DNA from 4 places in the Streptomyces sp. NPDC037389 genome. Region 2 is predicted to be linked to each of the others. Evidence: riboswitches for the same ligand, from Rfam matches in the RefSeq annotation. Region 2 holds a riboswitch; each other region holds the start of a gene.

The links. A riboswitch is a leader RNA that binds a small molecule or an ion and turns the genes downstream of it on or off. The one in region 2 is predicted to bind cyclic di-AMP.
Region 1: linked by a shared signal. The riboswitch ahead of AB0E98_RS25540 (transglycosylase family protein) and the one ahead of AB0E98_RS06130 (M23 family metallopeptidase) in region 2 are both predicted to bind cyclic di-AMP.
Region 3: linked by a shared signal. The riboswitch ahead of AB0E98_RS09740 (M23 family metallopeptidase) and the one ahead of AB0E98_RS06130 (M23 family metallopeptidase) in region 2 are both predicted to bind cyclic di-AMP.
Region 4: linked by a shared signal. The riboswitch ahead of AB0E98_RS15410 (C40 family peptidase) and the one ahead of AB0E98_RS06130 (M23 family metallopeptidase) in region 2 are both predicted to bind cyclic di-AMP.

What each region holds. Positions count from the first base shown of each region.
Region 1 is NZ_JBEZUS010000012.1:113,705-119,089, forward strand. Features, by position in the region: gene AB0E98_RS25530 (cytochrome P450) at 1-398, shown strand, start outside; gene AB0E98_RS25535 (transglycosylase family protein) at 516-1,586, shown strand; cyclic di-AMP (ydaO/yuaA leader) riboswitch at 1,846-2,028, shown strand; gene AB0E98_RS25540 (transglycosylase family protein) at 2,033-2,779, shown strand; gene eno (phosphopyruvate hydratase) at 3,042-4,322, shown strand; gene AB0E98_RS25550 (septum formation initiator family protein) at 4,461-4,931, shown strand; gene AB0E98_RS25555 (DUF501 domain-containing protein) at 4,998-5,385, shown strand, end outside.
Region 2 is NZ_JBEZUS010000002.1:564,204-569,588, forward strand. Features, by position in the region: gene AB0E98_RS06115 (GNAT family N-acetyltransferase) at 1-510, opposite strand, end outside; gene AB0E98_RS06120 (HPr family phosphocarrier protein) at 664-945, shown strand; gene AB0E98_RS06125 (GntR family transcriptional regulator) at 1,171-1,887, opposite strand; gene AB0E98_RS06130 (M23 family metallopeptidase) at 2,079-2,882, opposite strand; cyclic di-AMP (ydaO/yuaA leader) riboswitch at 2,896-3,050, opposite strand; gene AB0E98_RS06135 (pitrilysin family protein) at 3,276-4,643, opposite strand; gene AB0E98_RS06140 (pitrilysin family protein) at 4,685-5,385, opposite strand, start outside.
Region 3 is NZ_JBEZUS010000004.1:32,786-38,170, forward strand. Features, by position in the region: gene AB0E98_RS09735 (MFS transporter) at 1-662, opposite strand, end outside; gene AB0E98_RS09740 (M23 family metallopeptidase) at 783-1,958, opposite strand; cyclic di-AMP (ydaO/yuaA leader) riboswitch at 1,970-2,138, opposite strand; gene AB0E98_RS09745 (PP2C family protein-serine/threonine phosphatase) at 2,278-3,423, opposite strand; gene AB0E98_RS09750 (DEAD/DEAH box helicase) at 3,675-5,333, opposite strand.
Region 4 is NZ_JBEZUS010000006.1:200,674-206,058, forward strand. Features, by position in the region: gene AB0E98_RS15405 (carboxylesterase family protein) at 1-1,343, opposite strand, end outside; gene AB0E98_RS15410 (C40 family peptidase) at 1,436-1,909, opposite strand; cyclic di-AMP (ydaO/yuaA leader) riboswitch at 1,914-2,091, opposite strand; gene AB0E98_RS15415 (endo alpha-1,4 polygalactosaminidase) at 2,313-3,257, opposite strand; gene AB0E98_RS15420 (spherulation-specific family 4 protein) at 3,254-3,961, opposite strand; gene AB0E98_RS15425 (NAD-dependent epimerase/dehydratase family protein) at 3,958-4,872, opposite strand; gene AB0E98_RS15430 (sugar phosphate nucleotidyltransferase) at 4,882-5,385, opposite strand, start outside.

The DNA.
Region 1 (5,385 bases), on a different contig from region 2:
AGGAACTCCTGCGCTACGACGGCCCGGTGGAGCTCGCCACCTGGCGGTTCGCCACCCAGGACCTGACCATCGGCGGGCAGCGCATCGCCGAGGGCGATCCCGTGCTGGTCGTCCTGGCCGCCGCCGACCGCGATCCCGAGCGTTTCACCGACCCCGACACCCTTGATCTGTCCCGGCGCGACAACCAGCATCTGGGCTACGGGCACGGCATCCATTACTGCCTCGGCGCGCCCCTGGCCCGTCTGGAGGGCCAGGCCGCGATCGCGACGCTGCTGCGCCGGCTGCCCGATCTCTCCCTCGCCGCCGAACCCGGGGACCTGCGCTGGCGCGGCGGCCTGATCATGCGTGGATTGCGCACTTTGCCCGTGGAGTTCACGCCCAAAAGCCCCCTCGTGTGACGCCCGGTCAATCGGCGTTTATCGGCGCGTGACCTCCGCTACACCGGCTTGTGACTCCCGGAAGCCGTCGCTATGGTCTGCGACCAACCGGACGCCGCCCACACGAGAGGCCCACACATGCGCTCAGGAACCGGTAGACATCGCCGCCCCCGCCAGGCACCCGCCATCGTGCTCGCCGTCGGGGTGACCGGCGCCAGCGCGGCCCTGCCGCTGCTGGCGTCGGGATCCGCCGTCGCGGCGGACGCGGGCACCTGGGACAAGGTCGCCCAGTGCGAGAGCGGAGGGATGTGGAGCGCCAACAACGGCAACGGCCTCCACGGCGGTCTCCAGATGACCCAGCGGATGTGGGAGCAGAACGGCGGCATCGCGTACGCGCCGCGCCCCGACCTGGCCAGCCGGTCCCAGCAGATAGCCGTGGCCGAGCGGATCCTCAAGGCGGAGGGCGCCGACACCTGGCGCAGCTGCGCGGTGAGTTCGGGCCTGGCCGGCGAGGCGGCCCAGGGCGAGGACAAGGCGCCGGAGGTGGACCCGGGCGACGGGTCGTCCTCCGCCGCGCCGGAGGCCGGCCGCCCGCGCACGCCCGGGCGCGGCAACCAGCCCGCTCCCGAGCGCACGTCGCCCGCGCCGTCCGCCCCGTCCTCCGGGTCGCCCAAGCCCGCGCCCGGCTCGTCCGGTTCGCCCACGCCGGGCTCCTCCGGCACCCCGTCCGCTTCCACGAGCCCGTCCCCGGACACCTCCCCGGGCAAGCACCGCAAGGACCCGTCGGGGCAGCCGACGACGGGTACGACCCCCGGCGCGTCGGCCGATCCGACCGCCATCCCGACCGCACCGGTCGGCAGCCCCTCGAACACCCCGGCGAACACGCCCTCGGACACCCCTGGAACGGGATCCTCGCCTTCCGCTTCGCCGCTTCCCGGTGATGCCGGAACGCCTTCCGGAACGGGCCGCCACCGTGCCGACCCGTCGCCCTCCGGCGATGCTCAGCGGCCCTCCCGGGGCGGCGAGGGCCGGACGGATCTGCCCGCCGCGAACGACTACACCGTGCGGCCCGGTGACAACCTGTCAGCGATCGCCGAGCAACACTCGGTCGCCGGAGGCTGGCAGACGCTGTATCAGAAGAACGAAAAAGCAGTCGGTTCTGATCCGGACCTTATCCGTCCTGGTCAGCGGCTTGACATCAAGCAGTAGCGCTCCGGTTCGAGGCGAATGTCCGTTCCAGTCGAAAGTGAGACATGGGTCTCGTTGACGACCCGTCGGATGCCTCAAATCCGATTTGCTCGAATGGCCTCTCACCTGCGGAAACGTCAAGTTTCTGGGGCTGACTCCGGCCGTCGGTGGCTGAAAAGTGGGGTTTGAACCCGTCGGCCGCCTGTGATTACCGTCGTCACCGCTCGCCACCGCGAGCACCACGGCCGCACGCCGAATCCTGCCGGCGGCCGGGGGAGTCGTCGCGCAAGCGCCGTAGGCAGGAGCGGGGGAACCAAGGTAAGTCGCCGTAACGGTCCCAAGGCCAATGGCCGAAGGAGCGGGACGGCTCGGGGTGAAGCCCGGAACGCGAAAGCGCACCGGGCCGGGCGAACTCACAGCCCGAACCCGACAGCTCACCTCGTAGGCGTCGGTGAGGAAACCGACTCATGTCCAAGGGCAAGCACCGTCGTCCGTCCAAGGCCGTCCGCATCGTCACGCTCGCCGGCGTCACCGGCGCGGCTGTCGCAGCCCCTCTGATGGTCGCGACCTCCGCCAACGCCGCCTCCGTCTCCACGTGGGACAAGGTCGCCGAGTGCGAGTCCAGCGGGAACTGGCACATCAACACCGGTAACGGCTACTACGGTGGCCTGCAGTTCTCGACGTCCTCCTGGAAGGCCGCCGGCGGCGGGCAGTACGCCCCGCGCGCCGACCTGGCCACCAAGTCCCAGCAGATCGCCACCGCCGAGCGCCTGCTCGCCATGCAGGGCCCGGGCGCCTGGGGCTGCGCCGGCTACGGCGGTCTGACCAGTGGCGGCGCCAAGGCGAACGTCGACACGGACGACTCCGACGGCGGTTACGTCGCGAAGAAGTCCACGAAGTCCGCCTCCGGCGCCTACGGCAAGGCCCACGCCGACCGCAGCAAGCGCGAGGCCGCGCCGCAGGGCAAGCACAGCAGCAAGCCGGTCCAGCAGTCGGACGACTCCGACGACGAGGCCCCGGCGCCGAAGCAGACCGCCCCGCGGACCGTTCAGAAGGGCGACGGCGAGTACCAGGTGAAGGAGGGCGACACCCTCGGCACCATCGCCGCGTCCCAGAAGGTCCAGGGCGGCTGGCAGAAGCTGCACGAGCTCAACAAGAAGATCGTGCCCGACGCCGACGTGATCTTCCCGGGCCAGCAGCTCCACCTGCGCTGAGCAAGGGCCGGCCGGGGCCCCACCGGGCCCCGGCCGGCCGAGCGACCGCCCCGCTCCGATGCGACCTCCCCCCGAGCCGCATCGGAGCGGGGCTCCGCTCGTTCTGTCGACCACTTGTTGAGCGAACACACCGACGATTCGTCCGGGGATCTCGGCGTTTGTGCCAATTTTCGGCGCGGGTGACAGGGCAAGGGCGGGCGCACGCTCCGGGGCCCGTTAGGCTCGTGGTGCAGAACTCCAGACACACACGAAGGAGACCCTCGTGCCGTCCATCGACGTCGTCGTAGCTCGCGAGATCCTCGACTCGCGAGGCAACCCCACGGTCGAGGTCGAGGTCGGCCTCGACGACGGCTCCACGGGCCGTGCCGCCGTACCGTCCGGCGCCTCCACCGGCGCCTTCGAGGCCATCGAGCTCCGCGACGGTGACCCCAAGCGCTACCTCGGCAAGGGTGTCGAGAAGGCCGTCCTCGCCGTCATCGAGCAGATCGGCCCGGAGCTCGTCGGCTACGACGCCACCGAGCAGCGCCTGATCGACCAGGCCATGTTCGACCTGGACGCCACCGACAACAAGGGCTCCCTGGGCGCCAACGCCATCCTGGGCGTCTCCCTTGCCGTCGCGCACGCCGCCTCCGAGGCGTCCGACCTGCCGCTCTTCCGCTACCTCGGCGGCCCGAACGCGCACCTGCTGCCCGTTCCGATGATGAACATCCTGAACGGCGGCTCGCACGCCGACTCCAACGTGGACATCCAGGAGTTCATGATCGCGCCGATCGGCGCGGAGTCCTTCTCCGAGGCCCTGCGCTGGGGCACCGAGGTCTACCACACCCTCAAGGCCGTGCTGAAGGCCAAGGGCCTGTCCACCGGTCTCGGCGACGAGGGCGGCTTCGCCCCGAACCTGGGCTCGAACCGCGAGGCCCTCGACCTCATCCTCGAGGCCATCAAGCAGGCCGGTTACACCCCCGGCCAGGACATCGCGCTCGCCCTGGACGTGGCCGCCTCCGAGTTCTACAAGGACGGCGTCTACAAGTTCGAGGGCAAGGACCGCACCGCGGCCGAGATGACCGAGTACTACGCGGAGCTCGTCGCCGCGTACCCGCTCGTCTCCATCGAGGACCCGCTGTTCGAGGACGACTGGGCCGGCTGGAACACCATCACCGAGAAGCTCGGCGACAAGGTCCAGCTCGTCGGTGACGACCTGTTCGTCACCAACCCCGAGCGCCTCGCCCGCGGCATCGAGGAGAACTCCGCCAACGCCCTGCTGGTCAAGGTCAACCAGATCGGCTCGCTGACCGAGACCCTGGACGCCGTCGAGCTGGCCCAGCGCAACGGCTTCAAGTGCATGATGTCCCACCGCTCCGGCGAGACCGAGGACGTCACCATCGCCGACCTGGCCGTCGCCACCAACTGCGGCCAGATCAAGACCGGCGCCCCGGCCCGCTCCGAGCGCGTCGCCAAGTACAACCAGCTGCTGCGCATCGAGGAGATCCTCGACGACGCCGCGGTCTACGCCGGCCGCAGCGCCTTCCCGCGCTTCAAGGGCTGAGCCGTCCCGCTTCGCCTGAGCGATGAGGCCGTAAGCCTCAAGGGCTGACCTTCTCGCCAGTCTCCGTACGTCCCCGGCCGCGGTCCCGTACCGTGTCCGGGGACGTACGTTCGTAACGGACTCTCCAGGGGAGGCGACGTGGGCGCGGACCGGTTCTCCACCGCGACCAGGCTCAAGGCGCTGGGCACGGCGCTGGTGCAGGGGCCGACCGCGGCCCGGGTCTACCGCGCCCGCCCGCAGCGCCGCTCCCGGCTCACCGGCCGCGCGGCCCTGCTCGCGCTCGTCGTCTGCTCGCTCGTCGTCGCCCTCGCCTACCCCATGCGCCAGTGGGTCACCCAGCGCTCGGACATCTCCGACCAGCGGCACCGGACGGAGCAGGCGCGCGAGGAGGTCAAGCGGCTGCACGAGGAGAAGGCCCGGCTGGAGGACCCGGCGTACGTGGAACAGCTGGCGCGCGAGCACCTCCACTTCGTACGCCCCGGCGAGACCGGATACACCGTGGTGGACGGCACCGCCGACGGCGGGCGCCACAAGGACCAGGGCGCCGCCGACCGGCCCTGGTACAGCAATCTCTTCGACGATGTGGACGCCTCCGACAGCCATCGCTGACGGCGCATCCCCACACCTAGTACGCACACGACCGACGCACACGACCGATCGAGCACGAGCGAGCACATGGACACGCCTCCTCCGAAGACCGAGCCCACCGAGCCGACGGACGCGGACATCGCCGCGTTCAAGGAGCAGCTGGGCCGCCCGCCGCGCGGACTGCGCTCCATCGCGCACCGCTGCCCCTGCGGCAACCCCGACGTGGTCGAGACGGCGCCGCGCCTGGAGGACGGCACGCCGTTCCCCACCCTCTACTACCTGACCTGCCCCCGCGCCGCGGGCGCGATCGGCACCCTTGAGGGCTCCGGCCTGATGAAGGAGATGCAGGACCGGCTGGCGACCGACCCGGAGCTGGCCGCCGCCTACCGGGCCGCCCACGAGGACTACATCGCGCGCCGCGACGCCATCGAGGTCCTGGAGGGCTTCCCCAGCGCCGGCGGCATGCCGGACCGGG
Region 2 (5,385 bases):
GCGGACGACGCCGTCCTCGAAGCTGCGCTTCTGTGTGTAGCCCGCGTCCGTGAAGACCTTGATCATTTTCGTGTTGGCGGGCAGCACCTCGGCGGCGAAGCGCCGGATCGAGCGCTCGCGCGCGACGGCCGCGACGTGCTCGAGCAGGGCGGAGGCGACACCGCGGCCCTGGTGGGCGTCCTGGACGAGGAAGGCGACCTCGGCCTCGTCGGCCGGGGCGATGCGGTCGTAGCGCACCGTGGCGATGAACTCGTCGCCCACGATCGCGGCGAGGCCCACCCGGTCGACGTAGTCGTGGTGGGTGAAGCGGTGGACGTCCCGGTCGGAGAGGCGGGGGTAGGGGGCGAAGAAGCGGTAGTACTTGGACTGGTCCGACACTTGCTCGTAAAAGCTGACCAGCCGTCCCGCGTCGTCGGGCGTGATGGGGCGGATGTGGGCGATGCCGCCGTCGCGCAGCACGACGTCGGCTTCCCAGTGGGTCGGGTACGCGTGCTCGGACGGCGTCTGCATGGGCCCAGCGTAAGGCCGGGTACCGACAGTGGTCCGGTGCCGCCCGGCCCACGGGGCGCGACCGAAGGTCCCAGGTGGGGCGCGCGCACTGGGCACCGCGCGCCCCGTGCCACAATGGTCTAGACAACCAATATCGACTTGAAGGGCAACACCATGGTTGAGCGCCGCGTAAACGTCGGCTGGGCCGAGGGCCTGCACGCCCGGCCCGCGTCGATCTTCGTCCGTGCGGCGACCGCCGCCGGCGTCCCCATGACGATCGCCAAGGCGGACGGCAACCCCGTCAACGCCGCCTCCATGCTCGCCGTGCTGGGCCTGGGCGCCCAGGGTGGCGAGGAGATCGTCCTCGCCAGTGAGGCGGAGGGGTCCGAGGCCGCGCTCGACCGTCTGGCCAAGCTCGTCGCCGAGGGGCTCGAGGAGCTCCCGGAGACCGTCTGATCCACCGGCCCGCCCCTCCCCGGGCGGGACCGCGCGGCGGGGCCGCGGCAGCCGACCGAGGCCGCCGCGGCCCCGCTGTCGTATCCAAGGGCCGTATCCCGCGGCTGTGCCCACAGGCTTTTCACGCGCCGTGCGCGCCGCTCTCCGCAGACGCGCACGGCGTGCCCCGACCGGGGACCGCCACGAATTCCCGGCCGCTATTCCTCCAGGAATAGCGGGCCCTCGTCAAGAACGGACGCCCGCCGTGTTTACGGGCTGTTTCGGCGGATGGACGCGGTCGCCGCCGGTCCGCCGCAGCAGGAATTCACCGGGTGAACGGCCGGCCCGTACGGCGGCCAGCTCCCGGGCGCGTTCCACGTCTCCGCGGGCCACCGCGTCCACCAGCGCCCCGCACGCCTCCCAGGTCTCCACCGGCCGGACCACGGGCCCCGGGGCGTACACCCAGGCGATCTTGCGGCGCAGCTGGGTCAGGAGCCCGGCGACCGAGGGGCTGCCGGACGCCTGGGCGAGCGTCTCGTCGAACCAGTCGCCGAGCTGGCGCAGCTCGGCGCAGCGGCCCGCGCGGGCCCGCTCCTGACCGAGTCTGACCAGGCCCCGCAGTACCTTGAGATGGGCCTCGGAGCGCCGCTGCGCGGCCTTGGCCGCGCCCAGCGGCTCCAGCAGGGCCCGGATGTCGAGAAGGTCGGCGGCCTCGCGCTCGGTGGGTTCGGCGACACAGGCGCCGGCGTGCCGACGGGTGGTCACGAAGCCCTCGGAGGCGAGGGTGCGCAGCGCCTCGCGCACGGGCACCCGTGAGACGCCGTAGCGGCGGGCGAGGATTTCCTCGATGAGCCGGCTGCCCGGCGGGAAAGCGCCGGAGACGATGTCGTCGCGGATGGCGGTGCACACCGCGTGCGTGGAAATACGACGGCTCTCGCGCGGCCCTTCGCCGTCGCCGCTCACGTACGGCCCCGCATGGGTCTACCTCCGCCTCATGCCTCAATCCCCGTGCAGCACGGCCGATTGACGTCCGTTCGGCGACTCTATGGCAATCCCGGGCGTTTTCCGATGGTGCCGCCGCTTCATGGATATTTTTTGGCCAACACGAAGGCCCCGGCCGGGGGCCGGGGCCTTTCGGAAGTCGTCGCGCGTCGTTACAGGTTGACGCCGTGCGCGGCCATGTAGGCGATCGGGTCGATGTCCGAGCCGTAGGTGGGGGCCGTGCGGGCCTCGAAGTGCAGGTGCGGGCCGGTGACGTTGCCAGTGGCGCCGGAGAGGCCGATCTGCTGGCCCGGGGTGACCGACTGACCGACGGAGACGTCGATGGAGGACAGGTGGCCGTACTGGGTGTACGTGCCGTCGGCCATCTGGATGACGACGTTGTTGCCGTAGGCGCCGCCGTAGCCGGCCTCGACGATGGTGCCCATGCCCACCGCGTGGACGGAGGTACCGGTCTCGGCGTGCATGTCGATGCCGGTGTGGCTGCCGGAGGACCACAGGCCGCTGGAGGCCTTGTAGGCGGTGGAGACGTAGGAGCCGTCGATCGGGCTCACGAAGGTGCCGAGGCGCTTGCGCTCCTCGTCGCGGGCGGCCTTCGCCTTGGCGGCACGCTCCTCCTCGGCCTTGCGCTGGGCCTCTTCGTAGCGCTGCTTGGCCTGGACGGCCTTCTGCTTGGCGCTCTCCTCGGCCTGGAGGCGGGCGGCGGCCTCGTCGGCGGCGCTGCGCTGGGACTCGGCCTGGGCGTCGACGTGCTCGGCCATGACGTCACCGATGACGACGGCCTGGGTCAGGCCGGTGTCCTCGGGGCGCTGGGTGTCGTCGGAGGCGGCGAAGGCCGGGGCGGCGACACCGGCGACGACGCCGGCGGCCGTCAGGGTGGCTATGCCCGCGACGTTGGCGCTGACGCGCGCGGCGCGGCTCGGACGACGGTGCTTCCCGGTGGCACGGGTGAACGCCATGTCTGCGGCTGTTCCTTTCCTTCCCTCTCGCCTACCGGGTTAGCTGACGGGTTCGGAGCAGGAAGGTCTCCTACGGATCCCTCGTGAGAGGGGCCCGATTCACCCCAGGGACGTTTGGGTCCCCGGCTCCCCTCGGCTCGCGCCTCGGGAACTCGGCGATGGCTTCCCGGGGGCCGCGGTCGCGGCTCCGATAGGCGGGCTGCCGGGCCTGACGCTAATCGGCGTCAGATTCGAACAGCAAACAGAAGTGGGCTTTTATGACGTACGCCACACGACCAACATGCAACCACCGCCCGAAAGCGGACATAAGAGAGGCGCATGGGTCACAACGGACCCATGCGCCAACGCGGCCCCGACGCAGCGTGGCCGCCGCGCCGGGGTGGTGAGTCGCCGTCAGGCGGGGATGACCGTCACCGGGCCGATGCCCAGGGCCTTGACGGGCTCGGCGATCTCGGCGGCGTCACCGACGAGGACGGTGACGAGGCGGTCGGCCGGGAAGGCGCTCACGACGGCCGCCGTGGCCTCCACCGTGCCGGCCTGCGCGAGGCGTTCGTACAGCCGCGCCTGGAAGTCGTCCGGCAGGTACTGCTCGACCTGGTCGGCGAAGGTCGCGGCGACGGCCGCGGCCGTCTCGTACTTCAGCGGCGCGACACCGACCAGGTTCTGCACGGCGACGTCGCGCTCGGCCTCGGTCAGGCCCTCCGCCGCCAGGGTGCGCAGCACGGTCCACAGATCCTGGAGCGCGGGGCCGGTGTTGGGGGTGTCCACGGAGCCGCTGATGGCGAGCATGGCCGTGCCCGTGCCGTCGGGGGCGGAGAGCAGCACCTGGCCGAAGGAGCGCACGCCGTAGGTGTAGCCCTTCTCCTCGCGCAGGACACGGTCCAGGCGGGAGGTGAGGGTGCCGCCGAGGCAGTAGGTGCCGAGGATCTGGGCGGGCCAGATGCTCGCGTGCCGGTCGGGGCCGGTACGGCCGATGAGGAGCTGCGTCTGCACGGCGCCGGGCCGGTCCACGATGACGACGCGGCCGGTGTCGTCGGCGGTGACGGCCGGCACGGGCAGCGGCTCGGCGGTGGTGCCGGTCCAGGTGCCCAGGGACTCCGCCAGGGTGCGGTCGAGGTCGATGCCGGTGAAGTCGCCGACGATCGCCACGGTGGTGGTGGCGGGGCGGACATGGGCCTCGTAGAAGGACCGGACCGCCGCGGCGTCGACGCGCTCGACGGTCTCCTGCGCGCCCTGACGGGGGCGGGACATCCGGGAGTCGGCCGGGAAGAGCTCGGCGGCCAGCGCCATGGCCGCCCGGCGGGCCGGGTTGGCCAGCTCGTGCGGGATCTCGTCCAGGCGGTTGTCGACCAGGCGCTCGATCTCGCTGTCCGGGAAGGCCGGGGCGCGCAGGGCGTCGGCGAGCAGGCCCATGGCCTTGCCCAGCCGGGAGGCCGGGACCTCCAGGGAGAGCCGGACACCGGGGTGGTCGGCGTGGGCGTCGAGGGTGGCGCCGCAGCGCTCCAGCTCGGCGGTGAACTCCTCGGCGCTGAGCTTGTCGGTGCCCTCGGAGAAGGCGCGCGCCGTGATCGTGGCGACGCCGTCCAGGCCCTCTGGCTCGGCGGCCAGGGGCGCGTTCAGGACGACGTCGACGGCGACGACCTGCTGGCCGGGGCGGTGGCAGCGCAGCACGGTCAGCCCGTTGGGGAGCAGTCCGCGCTCGGGGGCGGGGAAGGCCCAGGGGGTGGCGGTGCCGGGCTGGGGCTGCGGGTGGAAGTCCATCGAGGCCTTTGCGGTCTGGGTGCTCGCGGCTACGGCGTCGCTCACCGGTCCGCCTCCTCTTCCTCGTTCTCGCCGGCGGCGTCGGTGCCGGACTGGGGCGTGGGCTCGTACACCAGCACGGCGCGGTTGTCGGGGTGCAGCCGGGCCTTGGCGACCTCCTGCACCTCCCCGGGGGTGACGTCCAGGACGCGCTGAACGGCGGTCAGGGCGAGCTGGGGGTCGCCGAAGAGCACGGCGAAGCGGCAGAACTCGTCCGCACGGCCGCTGACGGTGGCCAGCCGGTCCAGCCACTCGCGCTCCAGCTGGGCCTGGGCGCGCTCCATCTCCTCGGGCGTCGGGCCCTCGGCCGCGAAGCGGGCGAGCTCGTCGTCGACGGCGGTCTCGATCGCGGGAACCTCCACGCCGCCGGACGCCTTGACGTCCAGCCAGCCGAGCGAGGGGGCGCCGGCCAGGCGCAGCAGGCCGAAGCCGGCCGCGACGGCGGTGCGGTCGTGCCGGACCAGGCGGTTGTGCAGGCGGGAGGACTCGCCGCCGCCGAGGATGGTCAGCGCCAGGTCGGCGGCGTCGGCCTCGCGCGTGCCGTCGTGGGGCAGGCGGTAGGCGGCCATCAGGGCGCGGGAGGGCACCTCCTCGCGGACGACCTCGCGCAGCTGCTCGCCGATGGTGTCGGGCAGCCGGCCGTCGCGCGGGGGCTGCTTGGCGTCGTGCGCCGGGATGGAGCCGAAGTACTTCTCGATCCAGG
Region 3 (5,385 bases), on a different contig from region 2:
CCGTGGATGAACAGCCAGCGCGGGCTCTCCGGCACATGGCGGCGTACGAGCAGGATGACCAGCCCCAGGATGACGCCCAGCCCGAAGGTCAGCCGCCAGCCGACGGCCTTGGCGAAGATGCTGGTGTCGAGCATCAGGACCGACAGCAATGAACCCGCGATGGCGCCGAGCCAGAAGCTGCCGTTGATGATGAGGTCGACACGGCCGCGGTAGGCGGCCGGGATCAGTTCGTCGATGGCGGAGTTGATCGCCGCGTACTCGCCGCCGATGCCGAAACCCGTCACGAAGCGGAAGGTGAAGAACCACCAGGACGAGTACGAGAGCGCGGTCAGGGCCGTCGCGGCCAGATAGACCGCGAGCGTGACCATGAAGAGTCTTTTACGGCCGAAGAGATCGGTCAGCCGGCCGAAGAAGAGCGCGCCGGAACAGGCGCCCGCCACATAGAGCGCGGCCGCCACTCCCGTCACTCCGCCGGAAGTGATCGGCAGTCCGCTGCCCTGCTCGGAGAGACGGCCGGCGATATTGCCGACGATCGTGACCTCCAGGCCGTCCAGGACCCAGACCGTGCCGAGACCGATCACCACGGTCCAATGCCACCGGGACCAGGGCAGCCGGTCCAGGCGGGCGGGCACGGACGTGGTGATCGTCGCGGTGGTCGTCACGTCATCTGATTTCCCGATCGCACACAGAACATTCCCGGGATATCCGATATCGGAGGGTTCTCCGGCCGCTATGACCTGATTGGCCTGTCCGGCTTGCCGACCGGCGGCCCCGCCTGCTCGCTACGGCTCCAGGCCCCTGCCCCGCAGCCACGACAGCGGGTCCACCGGCGCGCCACCGCCCGGCCGTACCTCCAGGTGGAGATGCGGGCCGGTGACATTGCCGGTCGCGCCGACCCGGCCGATGACCGTGTCCGTGCCGACCTTGCCCGACGTGACCACCATCGACGACAGGTGGCAGTACCAGACCTCGGTCCCGTCATCGAGCGTCAGCACGATGCGGTAGCCGTACGCGCCCGCCCAGCCCGCCTGGGTGACGGTGCCGCCGCCGACCGCCTTGACCGGGCTGCCGGTGGGGGCGGCGAAGTCCTCGCCGGTGTGGTTCGCGGACCACATGTTTCCCGCCTGGCCGAAGCCGGCGGTGAGGGTGTAGGAGGCCACGGGGAGGGTGAAGGATCCGCCAGCGGTGCCACGGTGCGCGGAGCCGGACGATCCGGTCGAGTGCCGCTCCGGAGTGCCGGCCGTTCCGGCCGCCTCAGCCGTCGCCGCCCCACCGTCCGCCGCCTCCCGCTGCGCGGCCTCGTACGTCGCCGCCTTCGCGTCCGCCGCCTCGCGCTCGGCCGACTCCCGCTCCGCCGCGGCCTTCTCCGCCGCCGCCTTGCGGTGCTGCTCGGCGGCGGCCTGGGCCACGCGCGCCTGCGCCTCGGCCTCGGCGGCGCCCTGCTGGTGCTCGGCCTGCTGGAGGATGCGGGCCCGCAGCACCTCGCCGGCGTCGGCGGTGTCGCGCACGGTACGTACCGTCTCGACGGGGGCCTGCTGCGCCTCGACGGCCCGCTGCCCGCCCCGCTCGTGGCCGTCGGCCATGAACGAGCCGACGACCGGGATGCTCTGGGCCAGGTCCGGCATGGATATGGAGGGCTGCGGACGGTCCTGGGCGCTGGCCATGCCGCCCGCACCGACCGCCGCGATCATTCCGGCGCCGAGCACCGCCCCGCTGCGCGCCATCGTGCCGCCGCGCGGCTTGACGACACGGTGCCGGCCGCGGACGGGCGCCGCCGGGTGGTCCTCGCCGGGGGCCCACTCGTCGGCCGCCGCCCGGGGCGCGGGGGCGGGGACAGTGGCCTCGGGGGCCGGATCCGGCTCGTAGGGGGGAATGTAGGCGGGAACGAACGGGGGGTCGTACGGAGGGTCGTACGGACTGCCGTCGAACGCGGAGCTGTCGGAGCTGTTGGACGCCACGAGGGCGACTCCTTTCCTTCCTGTTCGCCTACCGGGTTAAGCGTGGGGGTCCCCCCAGGCCGTTCAGGCTCTGGGGGAGGGTTCGGAGGAGGAAGGTCTCCTACAGGCCTGCGTTCGGGCCCGATTCACCCCAAATGATGGTTCCCCGGTTCCGCCCACGGGATTCGGCGAAGGCGCACGGCACCGCCCTTGCGACGGCTGCAACGACCGCGCTGCGTTATCGAACGTTAATAGACAGAGCGGCCGGATTCCAAGCCGAAAGAGTGAACCCAGCTGGCATGTTGGGGTTCTTTATGAAGCGCTTATTTCTGATAGTTCGTCAGTCGTTATGCAACTGAATGCGTGCGGGACGGGCGGTGACCTGGGGACGTTTGTGGGTGATGGGCGCGGTACGGAGCCTGCCGTCGATCCGCCGGATGGCGAGCAGGGCCATGTCGTCGTCCGTACGCCCGCCCGCGTGCCGGGTCACGTCCGCCGCGAGGGAGTCCAGCAGGGCGTCGGGGCTGCGGAACTGCTTGCCGTGCAACCGTGGCTGGGGGTCATAGAACGCCCCGGCCGCGTCCCTGGCCTCGGTGACCCCGTCGGTAAACAGCAGCAACGTCGCCCCCACCGGGAACTCCCACTCCTCCACCCGGTCCGGCCACACACCCAGGTCCTCCATCCCCAGCGGCAGGGCGGGCGCTCGGGGGTGGGTGTCCCCGACGGTGCCGTCGGAATGGAGCAGGAGCGGGGGCGGATGGCCGCGGTTGACGATGCGCAGGGCGCCCGCGCCCGGCTGGACCTCGGCCAGGACGGCGGTGGTGAACCCCTCGGCCTGATCGACGTTCGCGCGCCGTGCGCCCTCCCGTTGCAGCGCGCGCTCCAGCCGCACCGCCAGCCCCTCCAGCGTGCGCTCCTGCTCCGCCGCCTCCCGGAACGCGCCGATCAGGATCGCGACCGCCTCCACCGCGCCGAGGCCCTTGCCCCGCACGTCGCCGACGATGACGCGGACGCCGTACGGGGTGTCCTGCACCGCGTAGAGGTCGCCGCCGATCCGGGCGTCGGCCTGCGCGGCGACATAGCGCGCGGCCACGCGGAGCCCGCCGATCCGGGCCGGGGGCGTGGGCAGCACGGCCCGCTGGGCGGCCTCCGCGACGCTCCGTACGGACGCCAGCCGGAGATTGCCGCGCCGTACGACGCGGTTGATGCCCACGGCGAGCGCGCCGACGATCAGGACGGTGGCGACCTCGGTCACCGACTCGCCCGTCTCCGGCGCCTGCCGCGCGAAGGAGAGCGTGACCATCGCCGCCAGGGCCACGACCGCCGTGAGCAGGGTGGCGAAGAGGGAGAGGAGCGGGGCGGCGACGAGGGGCGCGGAGACGAAGAAGGGAGCGGAGGAGTACTTGGGGGGCGTGAGGACGTCGAAAGCGATGCCGCCGACGATGACGGCGGCGGGGAGGCAGCGGGCGACGACGACCGACGTCACCCGCCCGGGGAGCGGCTCGCAGAGTGCATCCGGCCCGGGCGGTGGCCCGACTCGCTTCCCCACCGTGTGCTCCTGACCGGCCGACGTCCCTTGCTCCATACCCGTCCACCCTTGCGGGCGGGGTACGGCCGGGCGAACGGGGATGCGCCGTTCGAGGCCCCGGCCGACTGGCCGGGGCCTCGGGCCGACGGAGTTTCAGGAGGTCGGAGCCTCAGGGCCACAGGCCGGAAGAGGCTCGGGCCGTCAGGGCCTCAGGAAGCGGCAGGACGACGACCGCCGCCGCCGGCGCCGCCTCGGCGCGACCGGCCGACGGCGTTGCCCGGACGGGTGCCGCCGGAGCGCCGGGAGCCCTCGCCGCCGTTGCCGCCGAAGCCGCGGAACGGACGGCCGCCGCCGTTGCCCGCACCGGAGCCGGAGCCGGCGGCCGAACCGGCACCCGAACCGGAACGCGAGCGGGAGCGGGAACCGCGCGAGCGCGACGGCTTGGCACCCTTGTCGCCCTGACCGCCCTGCGGCTGGGCCGGGGCCGGCGGCGCGATGACGACAGGGACACCGCTGGGCTCGCGGGCACCGGTGATACGGGCCAGCTCGGGGTCGGTCGGGTAGGTCTTGATGACGTTCGCGGTGATCTCCGCCGTGGTCATCATGCGGCTCATCTCGCGCCGCTGCTCGGGCAGGACGAACGTGACGACGGTGCCGGACTCACCCGCGCGAGCGGTACGGCCGCCGCGGTGGAGGTAGTCCTTGTGGTCGACCGGCGGATCGATGTTGACGACGAGGTCGAGACCGTCGATGTGGATGCCGCGCGCGGCGACGTTCGTCGCGATCAGCGCGGTGACCTGGTCGGTCCGGAACTGGTCCAGCACCCGGTTGCGCTGCGGCTGGCTCTTGCCGCCGTGCAGCGCGGCGGCGCGGACGCCCTGGGACAGCAGCTTCTTGACCAGCCGGTCGGCGCCACGCTTGGTGTCCACGAACATGATCACGCGCCCGGCGCGGGCCGCGACCCGGCTGACCGCGTCCTTCTTGTCCTGGTCGGTGACGTGGAACAGGTGGTGGTCCATGGTCACCACCGCGCCCACCGACGCGTCGACGGAGTGCGTCACCGGGTCGGTGAGGAAGCGGCGGACGAGCCGGTCGACGTTGCGGTCCAGGGTCGCGGAGAACAGCATCCGCTGACCGCCCGGGGCGACCTGCTCCAGCAGCTTGGTGACCTGCGGCAGGAAGCCCATGTCGGCCATCTGGTCGGCCTCGTCCAGAACCGTGATCGCCACGTCGCGCAGCGAGCAGTCGCCGCGCTGGATGAGGTCCGCGAGCCGGCCCGGCGTCGCGACGAGCACCTCGGCGCCGCGCGCGAGGGTCTGGGCCTGCCGGCCGATGGACATGCCGCCGACGACCGTGGTCATCCGCAGGTTGACGGCGGTCGCGTACGGGGTGAGGGAGTCGGTGACCTGCTGGGCCAGCTCCCGCGTGGGCACGAGGACCAGCGCGAGCGGTCGCTTCGCCTCGGCGCGCCGACCCGCCGTACGGGCCAGCAGCGCCAGGCCGAAGGCGAGGGTCTTGCCCGAGCCCGTACGGCCACGGCCGAGGACGTCACGGCCGGCCAGCGAGTTGGGGAGGGTCGCCGCCTGGATCGGGAAGGGCTCGGTGACGCCCTCGCGGGTCAGCGTGGAGAGCAGACCGCCGGGCATGTCCAGCGCGGCGAAGGAGTCGACGGCCGGCAGGGCCGGCGTCGTGCTGACGGGCGTCTCGAACTCACCCTGGAGAGGGGCGGCGGGGCGACGCTCGGGCTGACGTCCGCCACGGGAACGGGCGGGACGGCCGGAACGGGCGGGGCCCGCCGGACGGCCGGAACGGGCGGAGTCGGCGGAGCGGGACTCCGAGGAGCGGGCGGGGCGTGCGGAACGAGTCATTCGGGGGACCTTCCCTCAGTGGGGTGGCACGCCCGGTTCGGGGACCTCGTTC
Region 4 (5,385 bases), on a different contig from region 2:
CACGACCGGCGGATCCCGTCCCCGATCGCCACCAGGTCCTCGGGGACCGGCCCCTCGCCGAGCAGCAGCCGGGCCTGCGGTGCGTCGTAGGTGCCGAACAGCATCGCCACGTCGAGCCCGTGGGCGGCGCCGAGCGCCCCGCCCAGGGCGGGCGCGGGCCGGCGCAGCTCGTACAGGTACGCCGTGCCGCCGCCGGCGGTGTGGGCCTCGGCGAGGTGGAGCGAGGGCATGCGGAACAGGACGTCGCTGTGGACGGTCTCGAAGAGTTCCACGGGGGCGGCGTCCGGGTAGGCGGCGCGGTAGGCCCGGGGGCCGTCGGGGCCGGGGGCGAAGGCGGTCAGCACCGCGTTCGTGTCCTCGTCGGTGACCTTGTCCCGGCCGCCGCTCATCACCAGGAACGGCCGGAACTCGTCGCGGGTGTGACCGGTCAGCAGGTCCACGCCGCTCGCCCGGCCGTCGGGCAGGACCGTCCAGGGCGTCTCCGGTACGAGGTCGCCGTCCACCACGACGGAGAACGGGGAGCCGGTCCGGGCCAGCGGCCCCCAGCGGTCGGCCTGGGCGGGCAGGCCGTACATCATCGGGGTGATCGCCTCGGCCAGCCGCCACGGTTCGATCGTGGCGAGGCCGGAGGCGGTGGGGGTGGTGCCCAGCCGCCCGGCGAGTTCGGCGGCGAGGCCGGAGGCGAGGGCCGGGGTGGTGTAGAGGCCGGGGACTGACTGGGCGATCGCCCGGCGGAAGAGGCCGGCGGCGCGGGGCACGGCCAGCAGGGTGGCGATCGAGCCGGCACCGGAGGACTGGCCGGCGACGGTGACCCGCGCGGGGTCGCCGCCGAAGCCGGCGATGTTCTCCCGGACCCACTCCAGGGCCGCGATCAGGTCGAGCAGCCCCCGGTTGGCGGGGGCGCCGTCGAGTTGGGCGGAGGCCTCGGCGCCCACCCGGTAGTTGAGGGTGACCACGACGAGGCCGCCCTGCCGGGCCAGGAGCCCGGCGTCGTAGAGCGGGTCGCCCGCGTACCCGGAGACATAGCCCCCGCCCAGGATCCACACCAGTACGGGCAGTCCGGAGCCGCCGGGGTCCGGCGACCAGACGTTCAGGGTGAGCCAGTCGTCGCCGGTGGCCGTGCCGGTCGCGGGGATCGGGCCGGACTGCGGGGGCGGCGGGCCGAACTCCGCCGCGTCCCGCACCCCGTCCCAGGAGCGCGGCGCGGCCGGGGCGGCGAAGCGCAGCGCCCCGACGGGCGGCCGGGCGTAGGGGATGCCCCGGAAGACGGCGAGGCCGTCGGTGGTGCGGCCTCGTACGGTGCCCTGGGCCGTGCGGGCCTCCGGGCCGGTGACGTCGCTCATCGTCGCTCCCTCCCCGCGCCCGGAGGCGGCACCCCCGTGCGCGGACGCGGATGATCGGGCGGCCCGGGTCACGGACCGCCCGGTCAGGGAGCCTAGTTGACGCGTCCGTACCAGACGCTGCCGGTCCAGATCTTCTCCTGACGGACCGTGGCGCCCGGCTTGGGGGCGTGCCAGATCTTGTTGCTACCCGCGTAGATCCCCACGTGGTAGACGTTGCTGCCCGAGTGGAAGAAGACCAGGTCACCGACCTGGCGGGAGCCGCTGGAGATGTGCCGGGTGCGGTTGTACTGGTCGGCGGCCACGCGGGGCAGGTTCTTGCCGACCTTCTTGAACGAGTACTGGGTCAGGCCCGAGCAGTCGAACCGGTTCGGGCCGGCCGCGCCGTACTGGTAGGGGGAGCCGGCCTTGCCGGCGGCGACCCTCAGGGCCTGCTCACCGGGTGTGGCCGCGGAGGCCTCGGAGGCGAGGCCGGGGACGAGCACCGATGCCGCCAGCGTTGCGGCGGTGACGGCGGAGGCGGCGCCGGCCCGGGATATGAGAGCGGGTATGCGAGGCATAGCAGACATGCCGAAGCCCTTCGACATCCGCCTGCGAAAGATGACCTGTCGGGTTCGGGCTGCGAAGTTGCCCGGCCGGATTTCCCGGCTTCACCCCAAGGACCACCGACTTCGTGATCCGTACCGCTCGGGTCTCCCGCTCCTGCCGATCCATCAATTCGATGCCGCACCCGGGACGGCGGCAGGACTCGGCGTCCGCCCGGGTGGCCCGCCATGGTGACGGGATCTTGTGTTCGGTGAGAGATCCTGCACCATGAATCATTCAAATCCGGCACCCGGGCGGCCATCTGTGAACTTCTTCACTTCGGGAGCAGACCCGGAACCGCGCTCCGCGCGCCCCCGCCGAACTGGCCCTAAACCCTTGTTCCCACGGGTACTTGCAGCATGGAACGAGTAATTCCGGGAATGCCGTTCAGCAGGGCCGGCGCCAGGCGTCCAGCTCCAGCTTCTTCTGCATCGAGCTCAGCCCGAGCCGCCGCGCGGTGGCGCAGAACTCCCCCGTCGACAGTTCGTATTCGACATGGAAGACCGCTTTGTTATGTTTTACGAAGGGGGTGAGCTTCTCGCACTCGTCGTACTGGGCGCACTGCTCGTTCACCGCGAAGTCGAAGACGTTCACCAGCTGCGGGATCTGGTCCAGGTCGTTCTTCAGCCCGATGGCCAGGCCTCGCTCATGGGCGAGATCCGCCAGCATCCGGTTGAAGGCCAGCTGGTGGTCGGCCGTCAGCGGAAAGCCGGTGGAGTTGCGGAATCCCTCGGTCAGGTCGGGTTCGACGGCGTCGAATCCCTTCTGCCGGCACATGTCCATCCGGGCCGCCATGAGCGGCCGCAGGGTGTCGAGGCGACGGATGTCGAACCATTTCTCGCCCTTCCACCCCTTGTTCTTGTTGCCGAGCAGGTTCTTCGGGAATTTCCCCTGGTCGGGCCGGAAGTCCTCCCAGGCACCGGCATTGATGTAACAGATCGCCTTCCGGCCACTGGAATGCAATTGGGCCACGGTTTCGGCCGAATTCTCGAAGCCGTCGATGTCGTAGACGGGGGCGTCCACCGAGGTGTCGGCCTTTCCGTCCAGCTGCCACTGCCAGCGGGTGCCCGGGCGCGGCTGCCAACGGGCCGCGGCCGGTGGCGAACCAGGTGCCGAACCCGTGGCCGTTCCGCCGGGTGAGGCCGAGGCGTCCGGGACACCGGAGGCCTTCGGCGCGCCCGAGGCACGCGGAGTGCCCGAGGCGTGGGGGGCCGCCGTGGCGCCGTCGTCGTCCCGGTCCGGCCCGTCGTCGTCGGCGGGCGAGGCGGAGCAGCCCGCGAGGACCAGCAGCAGCGCGGCGCACAGCCCCGCGCGGACGCGCCACGCGCTCATGCCGTGCCCCCCGCCGCGAGACCGGCGGCCGCCACGGGCACCGAGCGCCAGGGGTTGGCCCCCGTGCCCGGCACCGCGCAGTGGACCGCGGCACCGCGCGCCCCCGCCGTGCGGGCCACTTGCCCCTCCCGCCCCTCGGGCACCCCGTACACCAGATGGCAGAAGCGCTCCGGTGGATGCCCGGTGGTCCACTCCGGCACCCGGGCGCGCCGGTAGTCCTCCCAGGTGCCCTCGAAGGTGACCAGGAGGTCGGCGAGCGAGGCGTAGCCGGGGTCGGGATGGGTGCCGGGGTTGAGGACGGCCGTACGGGCGCCCAGTACCCGGGCGGCCAGCACCATGCGGCGGTAGCGGGGCAGCGGGGTGTCGTGCGCCGGGACCTGGTCGAGGAAGACGCCGTCCACGTCGTACCACCGGCGGTGGCGGCGGATGTCGGCGACCACGGCGCCCGTGCGACGGTGGCCGTAGCCGGTGTCGACGTAGCCCAGCAGCGGGACGCCCGCGGCGCGCAGCGCTCGCGCGGCGGTGCCGAAGGCGGGGTCGGGACGGCCGCCGGGGCCGTCGGCGGCATTGAGCACGACCCCGTAGAGCCGGGGGGCGGCGTCGAGCAGCGCCGCCCACTCCTCGGGGTGGGTCGCGGGGTGGACGTAGAGCGGGACGAGCAGTCGCCCGTCGTCCCCGTGGGAGGCGGGCGTGGTGGTGGTCATGGCACGGGCTCCGTGGCGGGCGCGGTGGCGGCCCACAGGTCGGTGAGGGAGTCGGCGAAGGAGTGCCGGGGGGCCCAGTCCAGGGCGCGGCCGGCGGCGGTGATGTCGGCCTGCTGCCAGGGGACGGCGGCGGAGCGCGGTGATCCGTCGCCGTCCTCGGCGACGCGGTCGCCGACCGGGCCGGTGAACCCGGACGCGCGCAGCAGCCCTTCGGCCACGTCGCGGACGGGGCGGGCGGTGCCGCTGCCGATGTTGAGGACGGCGGGCAGGGGGCGGGGCGCGGTGACGGCGAGGGCGACGGCTTCGGCGACGTCGCGCGGGTCGACGAAGTCGCGGTGGGCGGAGAGGTCCCCGGTGCGGACGCGGCCGTCGGGTCCCGCCCGGCGGAGTTCGGCGGCGAGGCGGCCGGGGAGGGAGGCGGCCGGGGCGCCGGGGCCGGCGGGGTTGAACACCCGCAGGACGACGGCGTCCAGGCCGGAGCCGGTGACGGCGAGGGTGCCGGCCAGTTTGCTCGCGCCGTAGAGGCCGAGCGGGCGGGCCGGGGCACTTTCGCCGACGGGCATCCGGGCCTCGGCGGGCCCGTACTCGGCCGCCGAGCCCAGGTGGACGAGGCGGGCGTCCGGGGCCGCCGCGCCGATGGCTTCGCAGAGTACGGCCGGGCCGCGGGCGTTGACGGCGGTGAGGGTCACGGCGCTGCCGCCGACCGCGCCCGCGCAGTTGACGACGGCGTCGGGGGCGGCCTCGCGCAGCAGGGCCGCGAGCCGGTCCGGGTCGGCTGTCGCCAGGTCGACGGGCGGGCCGGCGGCGGGGGCGCGGCCGGCGACCCGCACGTGCGCGCCCGGGAGGGCGCGCAGGCGCGAGGCGGTGTGCCGGCCCAGGAAGCCGGTGGCGCCCAGGACGAGAATGCGCATCGGGGCCGGTCACGCTCCCTTGATCAGCAGGTCTCGGCGGACGGCGAACTCGGCGTTGGCCCGGTCGTAGTCGTCGGGGCGGCCGATGTCGAGCCAGTAGCCGTCGAATTCGTGGGCGTTGGGCGGGGTGCCGTCCGCCAGCAGGTCGAGGACGAGCTCGTCGAAACCGAGCGGCAGTCCGGGAGTGTAGCGGTCGAGGGCGTCGCGGGAGACGCCGTAGACGCCCATGGAGACGCGGTAGTCCATGCTGGGCTTCTCGGCGAAGCCGACGACCCGGCCCGCCTCGGTGGTCAGGACGCCGAAGTCGATGCTGACCCGGCGGGGGTAGGTGGCGATGGTCAGGGGCGCCCCGGAGGCGGTGTGGTCGCGCAGGACCTCGCCGAAGTCGAGGTCGGTGAGGATGTCGCCGTTCATCACCAGGAAGTGCTCGGGGAGCCGGTCGGTCATGGTGAGGAGCGGGCCCATGGTGCCCAGCGGGCTCTCCTCGGTGGTGTAGTCGACGGTGAGGCCCCA